3 regions of the Erwinia pyri genome follow, and region 2 is predicted to be linked to each of the others. Evidence: predicted binding sites of a transcription regulator. Region 2 holds the regulator's gene; each other region holds the start of a gene.
What was found. The regulator Fur, encoded in region 2, represses iron uptake genes when iron is present. The targets are predictions, from matches to a motif close to ATAATAATGAGAACNACTATCAA.
Positions count from the first base shown of each region.

Region 1: a site for Fur is predicted at 1,193-1,215, ahead of Q3V30_RS08525 (TonB-dependent siderophore receptor). Genes of this name have one in related genera too.
Region 3: a site for Fur is predicted at 1,570-1,592, ahead of bfd (bacterioferritin-associated ferredoxin). Genes of this name have one in related genera too.

Region 1 covers NZ_CP132353.1:1,826,973-1,830,255, reverse strand. Annotated here, with positions in the region: gene treA (alpha,alpha-trehalase TreA) at 1-981, shown strand, start outside; gene Q3V30_RS08525 (TonB-dependent siderophore receptor) at 1,306-3,283, shown strand, end outside.
Region 2 covers NZ_CP132353.1:3,204,201-3,207,483, forward strand. Annotated here, with positions in the region: gene ybfE (LexA regulated protein) at 1-193, shown strand, start outside; gene fldA (flavodoxin FldA) at 354-884, shown strand; gene fur (ferric iron uptake transcriptional regulator) at 1,228-1,671, shown strand; gene glnS (glutamine--tRNA ligase) at 1,867-3,283, opposite strand, start outside.
Region 3 covers NZ_CP132353.1:431,833-435,115, forward strand. Annotated here, with positions in the region: gene fusA (elongation factor G) at 1-207, shown strand, start outside; gene tuf (elongation factor Tu) at 278-1,462, shown strand; gene bfd (bacterioferritin-associated ferredoxin) at 1,629-1,823, shown strand; gene bfr (bacterioferritin) at 1,908-2,384, shown strand; gene rpsJ (30S ribosomal protein S10) at 2,719-3,030, shown strand; gene rplC (50S ribosomal protein L3) at 3,063-3,283, shown strand, end outside.

The DNA of each region.
Region 1 (3,283 bases), 1.4 Mb from region 2:
AGCGTTTACACTAAATATCTGCCGCAGCTGCAGAAAGAGTATGACTACTGGATGGCTGATGCCGACAGCGTGAAGGCTGGTGAAGCCAGTAAACGCGTGGTGAAACTCAAAGATGGTACCTTGCTGAACCGTTACTGGGATGCCCGTGACGTCCCGAGAACGGAATCCTATATGGATGATATAGCCACCGCCGGGAAAGCCGAAAACCGCAATAAAGCGGAGCTGTACCGGGATTTACGCTCTGGCGCCGCCTCCGGCTGGGACTTCAGTTCCCGCTGGTTTGATAAGCCAGGCGACCTTTCCACTATTCACACTACCCGCATCGTCCCGGTCGATCTGAACGCGCTGATGTTCCATCTGGAGAAGACGCTGGCGCGGGCTAATAAAGTCGCGAAAAACGACCAGGCGGCTGAACACTTCAGCCAGCTGGCGGAAACGCGTCAGGCGGCGATCAACCGTTATCTCTGGGATGATAAACAGGGCTGGTATGCGGATTATGACTGGAAAAAAGGCTCAGTCCGTCCTCAGCTGACGGCCGCTGCGCTCTTCCCTCTTTACCTGCAGGCCGCAACCCAAGAGAAAGCCACCCGTACCGCGTCGGCGGTGCAGGCGCAGCTTGTTAAGGAAGGAGGGCTGGTCACCACCAACGTTAATAATGGCCAGCAGTGGGATGCACCAAACGGCTGGGCTCCGCTGCAGTGGGCGGCAGTGCAGGGGCTGAACAATTACGGTAAGCAGACGCTGGCGAAGGATATCGGCATGCGCTTCCTGAAAAATGTTCAGACCACCTATGATAAGGAGCATAAGCTGGTTGAAAAATATGTTGTGGAAGGCAAAGGGCTGGGAGGCGGCGGTGGCGGCGAATATCCGCTGCAGGATGGTTTTGGCTGGACCAACGGCGTTACGCTCAAGCTGATGGATCTCTACTGTCCGAAAAATAAAACCTGTAATAACGTAGGTGATATCGCTTCCGGTCAATAATCTGCTTTCTGGCGGCCCTGTTTTTTGCCACGGGCCGCCACGCTTCCTGACCTTCCCCGTTTATCGACCTCAGTAATACTCAAGCTCTGATTACCTTCTCTTCTGCCCTGTTCCCCCTCTCTGGCAGGTCCACTCAGCTTAGAAAGCTAATTCCCCTGATTTTAGCAGGGGAAAATATAAGCAAAATCAATGCTTGAAACGCTTTAACGAAAAGATAATAATTCTCATTGAGATTATCATACATCTTTATATTACCGTTAAGTGCGCTCGCTCTCTCTGGCCGCGATGACGGTTCTTACTTCGCACTTTGTAAGGGAATTGACAATGAGAATGGCTTTTAGCTTAAAGCGTTCTGCTTTGCTGTGCTCGATTGCGCTGACTGCACCGGCTTTTACCTTTGCGGCAGAGACACTGGTGGTCACCGCTCAACCTGCTGAAACGGCCTCTTCGCCAACAGAGGGTTATACGGCTAAGACCTCTACGGGCGCGACAAAAACGGATCGCCCCCTGATCACCACTGCCCAGTCTGTTTCCGTTGTGACCCGCCAGCAGATGGAAGATCAGGGTGCGATGAACGTTAACCAAGCGCTCAACTATACCGCTGGCGCATTTACTAACTTCGCGGGTGCAGCGACTCGTTATGACACCGTATCCCTGCGGGGCTTCCACGGCGGCGATGTGGATAACGTCTTCCTGGACGGGTTGCGACTGATGAGCGACCCGGGCAGCTATAACGTGTTGCAGGTGGATCCCTGGTTCCTGGAACGTATCGATGTGATCAAAGGCCCCTCTTCTGCCCTGTATGGGCAGACCGTGCCCGGCGGTCTGGTAATGGAAACGTCTAAGCGCCCGCAGTTTAAGCAGGAAGGCCATTTCCGCGCCTCGACCGGGACTAATGCCACTAACAGCGCCGCCTTTGATTACACCAATGCTATTAACGATCAATGGGCGTTTCGCCTGACGGGCATCACCCGCAACAGCGACACGCAGTACGATCACACTCGCGAAGAGAAGTATGCTATTTCCCCTTCTCTGCTCTGGCAGCCGGATGAAGATACTTCATTGCTGCTGCGCGCTTATCTGCAAAAAGATCCCTCAGGCGGCTATCACGGTGCCGTGCCGGGCGATGGCAGCATCACGGAACATAATGGTCGTAAGCTCAGTAATGGTTTCTACGATGGTGACAGCTCGCTGGATCAGTTCAAGCGTAATGAACAGATTTACAGCTATGAATTCTCGCATCGTTTCAATGACACCTGGGCGTTCCGTTCCAATGCCAGCTATTCCCACTCTGACGTCGATTTGGATCAGGTTTATCAAATAGGCTGGGACAGCAAAAATCCGGATCTGTTAAACCGTTACTATTCCGGCTCACGTTCCTCGCTGGATGCCTTTGCTATTGATAACCAGTTGGAGGCGGATTTCGCTACAGGCGAAGTCGAGCATAAAGTGGTGCTGGGCGGCGAATACCACCAGTACAAAAATGATTTAAGCGATGCCAGCGACGTGGCAAATCAGCTTAATGCCGTAACAGGGGAGGCGGTGGGCAGCCGTCAGAACTACGACTTTGTTAATTCTCAGCGCCGTTATTACCAGACCGGCGTCTATCTGCAGGATGAGATGATCTGGCAGAAATGGCACCTGGATCTCTCCGGCCGTTACGATCGCATTGTCTCGGAAAACGAAACCTGGTCCACCAGCACTAAGCATCGCCGCCAGGATGATCACATCAGTGGCCGTGCCGCCCTGCTCTACGCCTTTGATAATGGCATCTCGCCTTACGCCAGCTACAGCCAGGCCATTACGCCGCAGTCACTCTCCGATGCAAATGATAATCTGCTGAAGCCAACCACTTCAGAGCAGTATGAGGCGGGGGTAAAATATCAGCCGAACGGCACATCCGATCTCTACTCCGTTGCCCTCTATGATCTGACGCAGAAAGATGTTGGCAACCGGGTAGTGGTAGGTTCTTACTATGAACCTGCTGGAAAAGTGCATTCGCAGGGTATTGAGCTGGAAGCGCATAACCAGATCACGCCACGCCTGAGCACTCTCGCTAACTACACTCTGAGCCATGTTCGCTTCAAGGACTCTGTGGATGGTAACGATGGCCACACCCCTTACGTAACGCCAAACTCCATGGCGTCGGCTTGGGCGAAATACCAGTTCGACTGGGGCATCAGCGTGGGCGCTGGCGTGCGTTACATCGGCAAACAGTGGGCAGACAATGAAAACACCACTCGCCTGCCCTCTACTACCCTGTTCGACGCTTCAGTCCGCGCCGATCTCGGTGCCTGGAACA
Region 2 (3,283 bases):
TGATGAGCAGCTGCGTATCAATAAACGCAATCAGCTCAAGCGGGATAAAGTGCGCGGGTTAAAGCGTGTGGAGCTGAAAATGAACAGCGACGCCGTGGATGCCCTGAACCAGCTTGCCGAGCAGCGAAATATCAGCCGCGGCGAACTGATAGAAGAGATGGTCATGGCGATGTTAGCCAGTCAGAAGCGTTGAAAAGCGGCAGAACCGGCTCTTCAACCTCTTGCTGCTGAAGCACAAAGCGACAAAAGCAGGCGGATTACTCATTTATCCCCCTTGTGCTGTCTGCTATCATTGCCGTTAACTGCAGTAAAGTCGTTACCCTAAATTTTAGTTTCAAGAGGTTATTAAGCGCATGGCACTCGTAGGCATTTTCTTTGGCAGCGATACGGGCAATACGGAAAATATTGCAAAAATGATCCAGAAGCAGCTCGGCAACGAGGTGGCTGAGGTTCATGATATCGCTAAAAGCAGCAAAGAAGACCTTGAAGCCTTTGATATCCTGTTGCTGGGTATCCCTACCTGGTACTACGGCGAAGCCCAGTGCGACTGGGATGACTTCTTCCCTACCCTGGAAGAGATCGATTTCAATGGCAAACTGGTTGCGCTTTTTGGCTGTGGCGATCAGGAAGATTACGCGGAGTATTTCTGCGACGCGATGGGCACCATTCGCGATATCATCGAACCGAAAGGCGCCGTTATCGTGGGTCACTGGCCAACTGAAGGTTATCATTTTGAAGCGTCCAAAGGGCTTGCTGATGATACGCATTTCCTGGGCCTGGCTATTGATGAAGATCGTCAACCGGAACTGACCCGCGAACGTACTGAAAAATGGGTGAAACAAATTTACGATGAGCTCCAGCTGCAGGAAATTCTGCAAGCTTAAGGAGAAGGGGCTGATGTGGGAGGTAACTCACATCAGGCCTCTGACTTTTCCTATAGAAGTAATAGGCACAATTTTGTAACTTTCATCTGCAAAACTGTAGAATATCGCCATCGGTCACCCCGCTTACTTCGTGGCTTTTTCTTAAAGGCACGGCAAAGCGAAATGTAAACCCAGCGCCAGCTTTCCGGACGTAAAGACATCATCATTACCTCCCTTTACAGATTCGCAACGCCCGAGGTGTTCATTTCGAAGCGTGAGTACTATAATGAGGCGTTTTGCGTCGACCGATGTTCAGGGCTTTTCAGCCGCACAGTGACAAGCAAAGTAACAGGACAATATCCGCATGACTGACAATAACACCGCATTAAAGAAGGCCGGCCTGAAAGTCACGCTTCCCCGACTGAAAATTCTGGAAGTGCTTCAGGAACCTGAAGGCCATCATGTCAGTGCGGAAGATTTGTACAAACGCCTGATTGATATGGGCGAAGAAATTGGTCTGGCAACGGTCTACCGCGTGCTGAACCAGTTTGATGATGCGGGGATCGTTACCCGCCACAATTTCGAAGGCGGCAAATCCGTTTTTGAACTGACTCAGCAGCATCATCACGACCACCTTATCTGCCTGGACTGCGGCAAAGTGATCGAATTCAGAGATGAATCGATCGAGGCTCGCCAGCGTGATATCGCCACGCGTCATGGTATTAAGCTCAGTAACCACAGCTTGTACCTTTATGGTCACTGTTCTACTGGCGACTGCCGCGAAGATGAAACGCTGCACGACAAATAATCTGCATTCCTGAAGAAAGCCGGTGAAAATCACCGGCTTTTTTTTGCCTGAAGGAGCAGAACTGCCGACACAAATGCGCTGAGTGATCCCTTCACAGCTGAAGCGTTTACCCTCTGAAACACTCCTCTGCACCATACTGAATGGCAAAAAAAACGCAGCCCTGAGGCTGCGTTGCTTTCAGAAAACCCGGAAGCGCTACTCTCCCGCTTTTGTCCAGGTGTCACGCAGGCCAACCGTGCGGTTAAACACCAGGTTGCTGGCAGAGGAGTATCGGCTGTCAGCACAGAAGTACCCTTCGCGCTCAAACTGATACGGGCTGCTGGCTTCCGCATGCTGCATGCCTGGCTCTACAAAGCCCTGACGAATAACCAGAGATTCAGGGTTGATAGTGGTCAGGAAATCTTCTGCCGCACCCGGATTTGGCACGCTGAAAAGACGGTCATAGAGGCGGAACTCTGCCGGTAAGGCATGAACGGCAGAAACCCAGTGAATGACGCCTTTCACTTTACGGCCATCGGCCGGATCTTTGCTCAACGTCTCTGTATCGCAGGTGCAGAACAGGCAGGTGATATTACCCTCTTCATCCTTCGCCACGCGTTCCGCTTTGATCACATAGGCGTTACGCAGGCGCACCTCTTTCCCCAGTACCAGACGCTTGTACTGCTTATTCGCTTCCTCGCGGAAGTCAGCACGATCGATATAAATCTCACGGCTGAACGGCACTTCACGCGTTCCCATCTCCGGCTTGTTCGGATGATTAGGCATGGTGATGATCTCTTCGTGATTAGCGGGCAGATTCTCAATCACCAGCTTCACCGGATCCATCACCGCCATCGCGCGCGGGGCATTCTCGTTCAGATCGTCACGAATACAGGACTCCAGCGAGGCCATCTCCACGATGTTGTCCTGTTTGGTCACGCCAATACGGCGGCAGAACTCGCGAATAGAACCAGCCGTGTAGCCGCGACGGCGCAGACCGGAAACGGTCAGCATACGTGGATCGTCCCATCCCTCCACAATCTTCTCTGTTACCAGCAGGCTCAGCTTGCGCTTGGACATGATGGCGTATTCGAGATTCAGACGAGAAAATTCGTACTGACGCGGATGGGTTGGAATGGTGATGTTGTCCAGCACCCAGTCATACAGACGGCGGTTATCCTGGAACTCCAGCGTACAGAGTGAGTGGGTGATCCCCTCCAGCGCATCGGAAATGCAGTGGGTGAAATCATACATCGGATAGATGCACCACTTGCTGCCGGTCTGATGATGCTCAGCAAACTTAATACGGTACAGAACCGGATCGCGCATCACGATAAAGCTGGAGGCCATATCGATCTTTGCACGCAGGCAGGCGGTGCCTTCAGCAAAGCCGCCGTTGCGCATTTTGTCAAACAGCGCCAGGTTCTCTTCCACTGAACGGTCGCGGAACGGACTGTTTTTCCCCGGCGCCGTCAGGGTGCCGCGATATTCACGGATCTGCTCAGGGCTCAGCTCGTCAACATAGGCCAGTCCCTTGTTGATCAGCTCAACCGCATAGTGATGCAGCTGATCGAAATAGTCAGAGGAGTAGCGAACGTTGCCCGTCCACTCAAAGCCCAGCCACTGCACGTCA
Region 3 (3,283 bases), 1.8 Mb from region 2:
CGTCGTCGTGGTATGCTCAAAGGACAGGAATCTAACGCTACTGGCGTTCAGATTCACGCTGAAGTTCCGCTGTCTGAAATGTTCGGATACGCGACTCAGTTGCGTTCTCTGACTAAAGGCCGTGCTTCATACTCCATGGAGTTCCTGAAGTATGATGATGCGCCGAATAACGTCGCTCAGGCCGTTATTGAAGCTCGTAGCAAATAAGCTACAGTTTTAAAATATTGATCCTATGCTCTCACCAAAGGGTGAGAGCATTAAAGTAAGGAATATTGTCGTGGCTAAAGAGAAATTTGAACGTAACAAACCGCACGTCAACGTTGGTACCATCGGACACGTTGACCACGGTAAAACTACCCTGACTGCAGCTATCACCACCGTTCTGGCTAAAACCTACGGCGGTTCTGCTCGTGCATTCGACCAGATCGATAACGCACCAGAAGAAAAAGCACGTGGTATCACCATCAACACTTCACACGTTGAATATGACACCCCGTCTCGCCACTATGCGCACGTTGACTGCCCAGGCCACGCCGACTATGTGAAAAACATGATCACCGGTGCTGCGCAGATGGACGGTGCAATTCTGGTTGTTGCTGCAACTGACGGCCCAATGCCTCAGACCCGTGAGCACATCCTGCTGGGTCGCCAGGTTGGCGTTCCTTACATCATCGTGTTCCTGAACAAGTGCGACATGGTTGATGATGAAGAGCTGCTGGAACTGGTAGAAATGGAAGTACGTGACCTGCTGTCACAGTACGACTTCCCAGGCGACGACACGCCAATCGTTCACGGTTCTGCTCTGAAAGCGCTGGAAGGCGATGCTGAGTGGGAAGCTAAAATCATTGAGCTGGCTGGCCACCTGGATAACTACATCCCGGAACCAGAGCGCGCAATCGACAAGCCATTCCTGCTGCCTATCGAAGACGTCTTCTCTATCTCCGGCCGTGGTACTGTTGTTACCGGTCGTGTAGAGCGCGGTATCGTTAAAGTCGGTGAAGAAGTTGAGATCGTTGGTATCAAAGATACCGTGAAATCAACCTGTACCGGCGTTGAAATGTTCCGTAAGCTGCTGGACGAAGGTCGTGCAGGCGAGAACTGTGGTGTTCTGCTGCGTGGTATCAAGCGTGAAGATATCCAGCGTGGCCAGGTTCTGGCTAAGCCAGGCACCATCAAGCCACACACCAAGTTCGAGTCAGAAGTTTATATTCTGTCTAAAGATGAAGGCGGCCGTCATACTCCGTTCTTCAAAGGCTACCGTCCTCAGTTCTACTTCCGTACTACTGACGTGACCGGTACCATCGAACTGCCAGAAGGCGTTGAGATGGTAATGCCTGGTGACAACATCAAAATGGTTGTTACCCTGATCCACCCAATCGCGATGGATGACGGTCTGCGTTTCGCAATCCGTGAAGGCGGCCGTACTGTTGGTGCGGGCGTTGTTGCTAAAGTTATCGCTTAATTGAGATAATTTGAAATGGCGGGGCAGGTCTCCGTCATAGCAAATAAAAAGAGCACTTCGGTGCTCTTTTTTTATGCCCGCAATTCAGCCCGATTGCGGAAGCTGGCATTGTAATAAAAACGATTCGCATTTACACTAAGATCAGAAAATGTACTGGAGTAGCAAAATGTACGTCTGCTTGTGTAATGCCGTCAGTGATAAAACAATTCGTGAAGTGGTTCGCCGTTACCAGCCCAAATCGATACAGCATCTTCGTCAACTGGTCCCGGTTGGCAAGCAGTGCGGCAAATGCATCCGCGCCGCGCGTGAAATAATGGACCATGAGCTACAGCACGTCCCGCAATACAAAGAGATTGCCTGATAATCTCCCTGCAATTTGTCATGCTTTTTTGACTTCCTTCAATCCGCATCTACGATCTACTTAACTGGAAGCGGAGGAAACAAAATGAAGGGCGATATAAAAATCATCAGTCATCTCAACAAATTGCTTGGAAATGAGTTAGTTGCTGTTAATCAGTATTTCCTGCACGCGCGGATGTTCAAAAATTGGGGGCTGATACGCTTAAACGATATCGAATACCATGAGTCTATCGATGAGATGAAGCATGCGGACAAATATATAGAACGCATCCTTTTTCTTGAAGGCATTCCCAATTTGCAGGATCTTGGCAGGCTGCGTATCGGGGAAGATGTGGAAGAGATGCTGAAGTCAGATTTGCAGCTTGAACTGGAGGGGGCAAGGGATCTCCGGGAAGCGATCGCCCATGCAGACAAAGTCCACGATTATGTCAGCCGGGATATGATGATTACCATTCTGGAAGATGAAGAGCATCATATCGATTTTCTGGAAACGGAACTCGACCTGATAAGCAAAATTGGCATACAGAATTATCTGCAGTCACAAATTAAAGTAGAAGAGTAATACAGGACAGAAAGATGCAGTTGTATAAATTTACGCCGCTGAAACAGAGACTTCAGCGGCGTTACTGTTTCTGAACCTGACTGATACCTCCTGTTTCCCATCCGCCTTCTTCAGCACCTCCGATAAACAGGTTGCTTTATGTGCTCAGGCACGTATAATGCGCGGGCTTGTCAGAAATGACGGCCCGGTTCAATCTGAACCGCAGGCGAGCAATCTGCTCACCTGACAATACTCCCGATAGGGGAGTTATGTGCAGACGATTACACTCACCCATCAATCGTAATGGGTATGAGTAGTAATCTTTTCGTTTATAAATAATTGGAGCTCTGGTCTCATGCAGAACCAAAGAATCCGTATCCGTCTTAAAGCGTTTGATCATCGTCTGATTGATCAATCAACTGCGGAAATCGTTGAGACTGCCAAGCGCACTGGTGCGCAGGTACGTGGTCCCATCCCGCTGCCGACCCGCAAAGAGCGTTTTACCGTTCTGATCTCCCCGCACGTCAATAAAGATGCGCGCGATCAGTACGAAATTCGTACTCACAAGCGTCTGGTTGACATCGTTGAGCCAACTGAAAAAACGGTTGATGCTCTGATGCGTCTGGATCTGGCTGCAGGTGTAGACGTGCAGATCAGCCTGGGTTAATCAGGTCATTGAGCGATTGAGAGGTTGAAACAATGATTGGTTTAGTCGGTAAAAAAGTGGGCATGACTCGTATCTTCACTGAAGATGGCGTTTCTATCCCAGTAACCGTGATTGAAATTGAAGCAAACCGCGTAACTCAGGTTAAGAGCCTGGAAAACGACGGCTACACTGCTATCCAGGTAACTGCCGGTGCTAAAAAAGCTAACCGTGTCACTAAGCCTGAAGCAGGCCATTTTGCTAAAGCTGGCGTTGA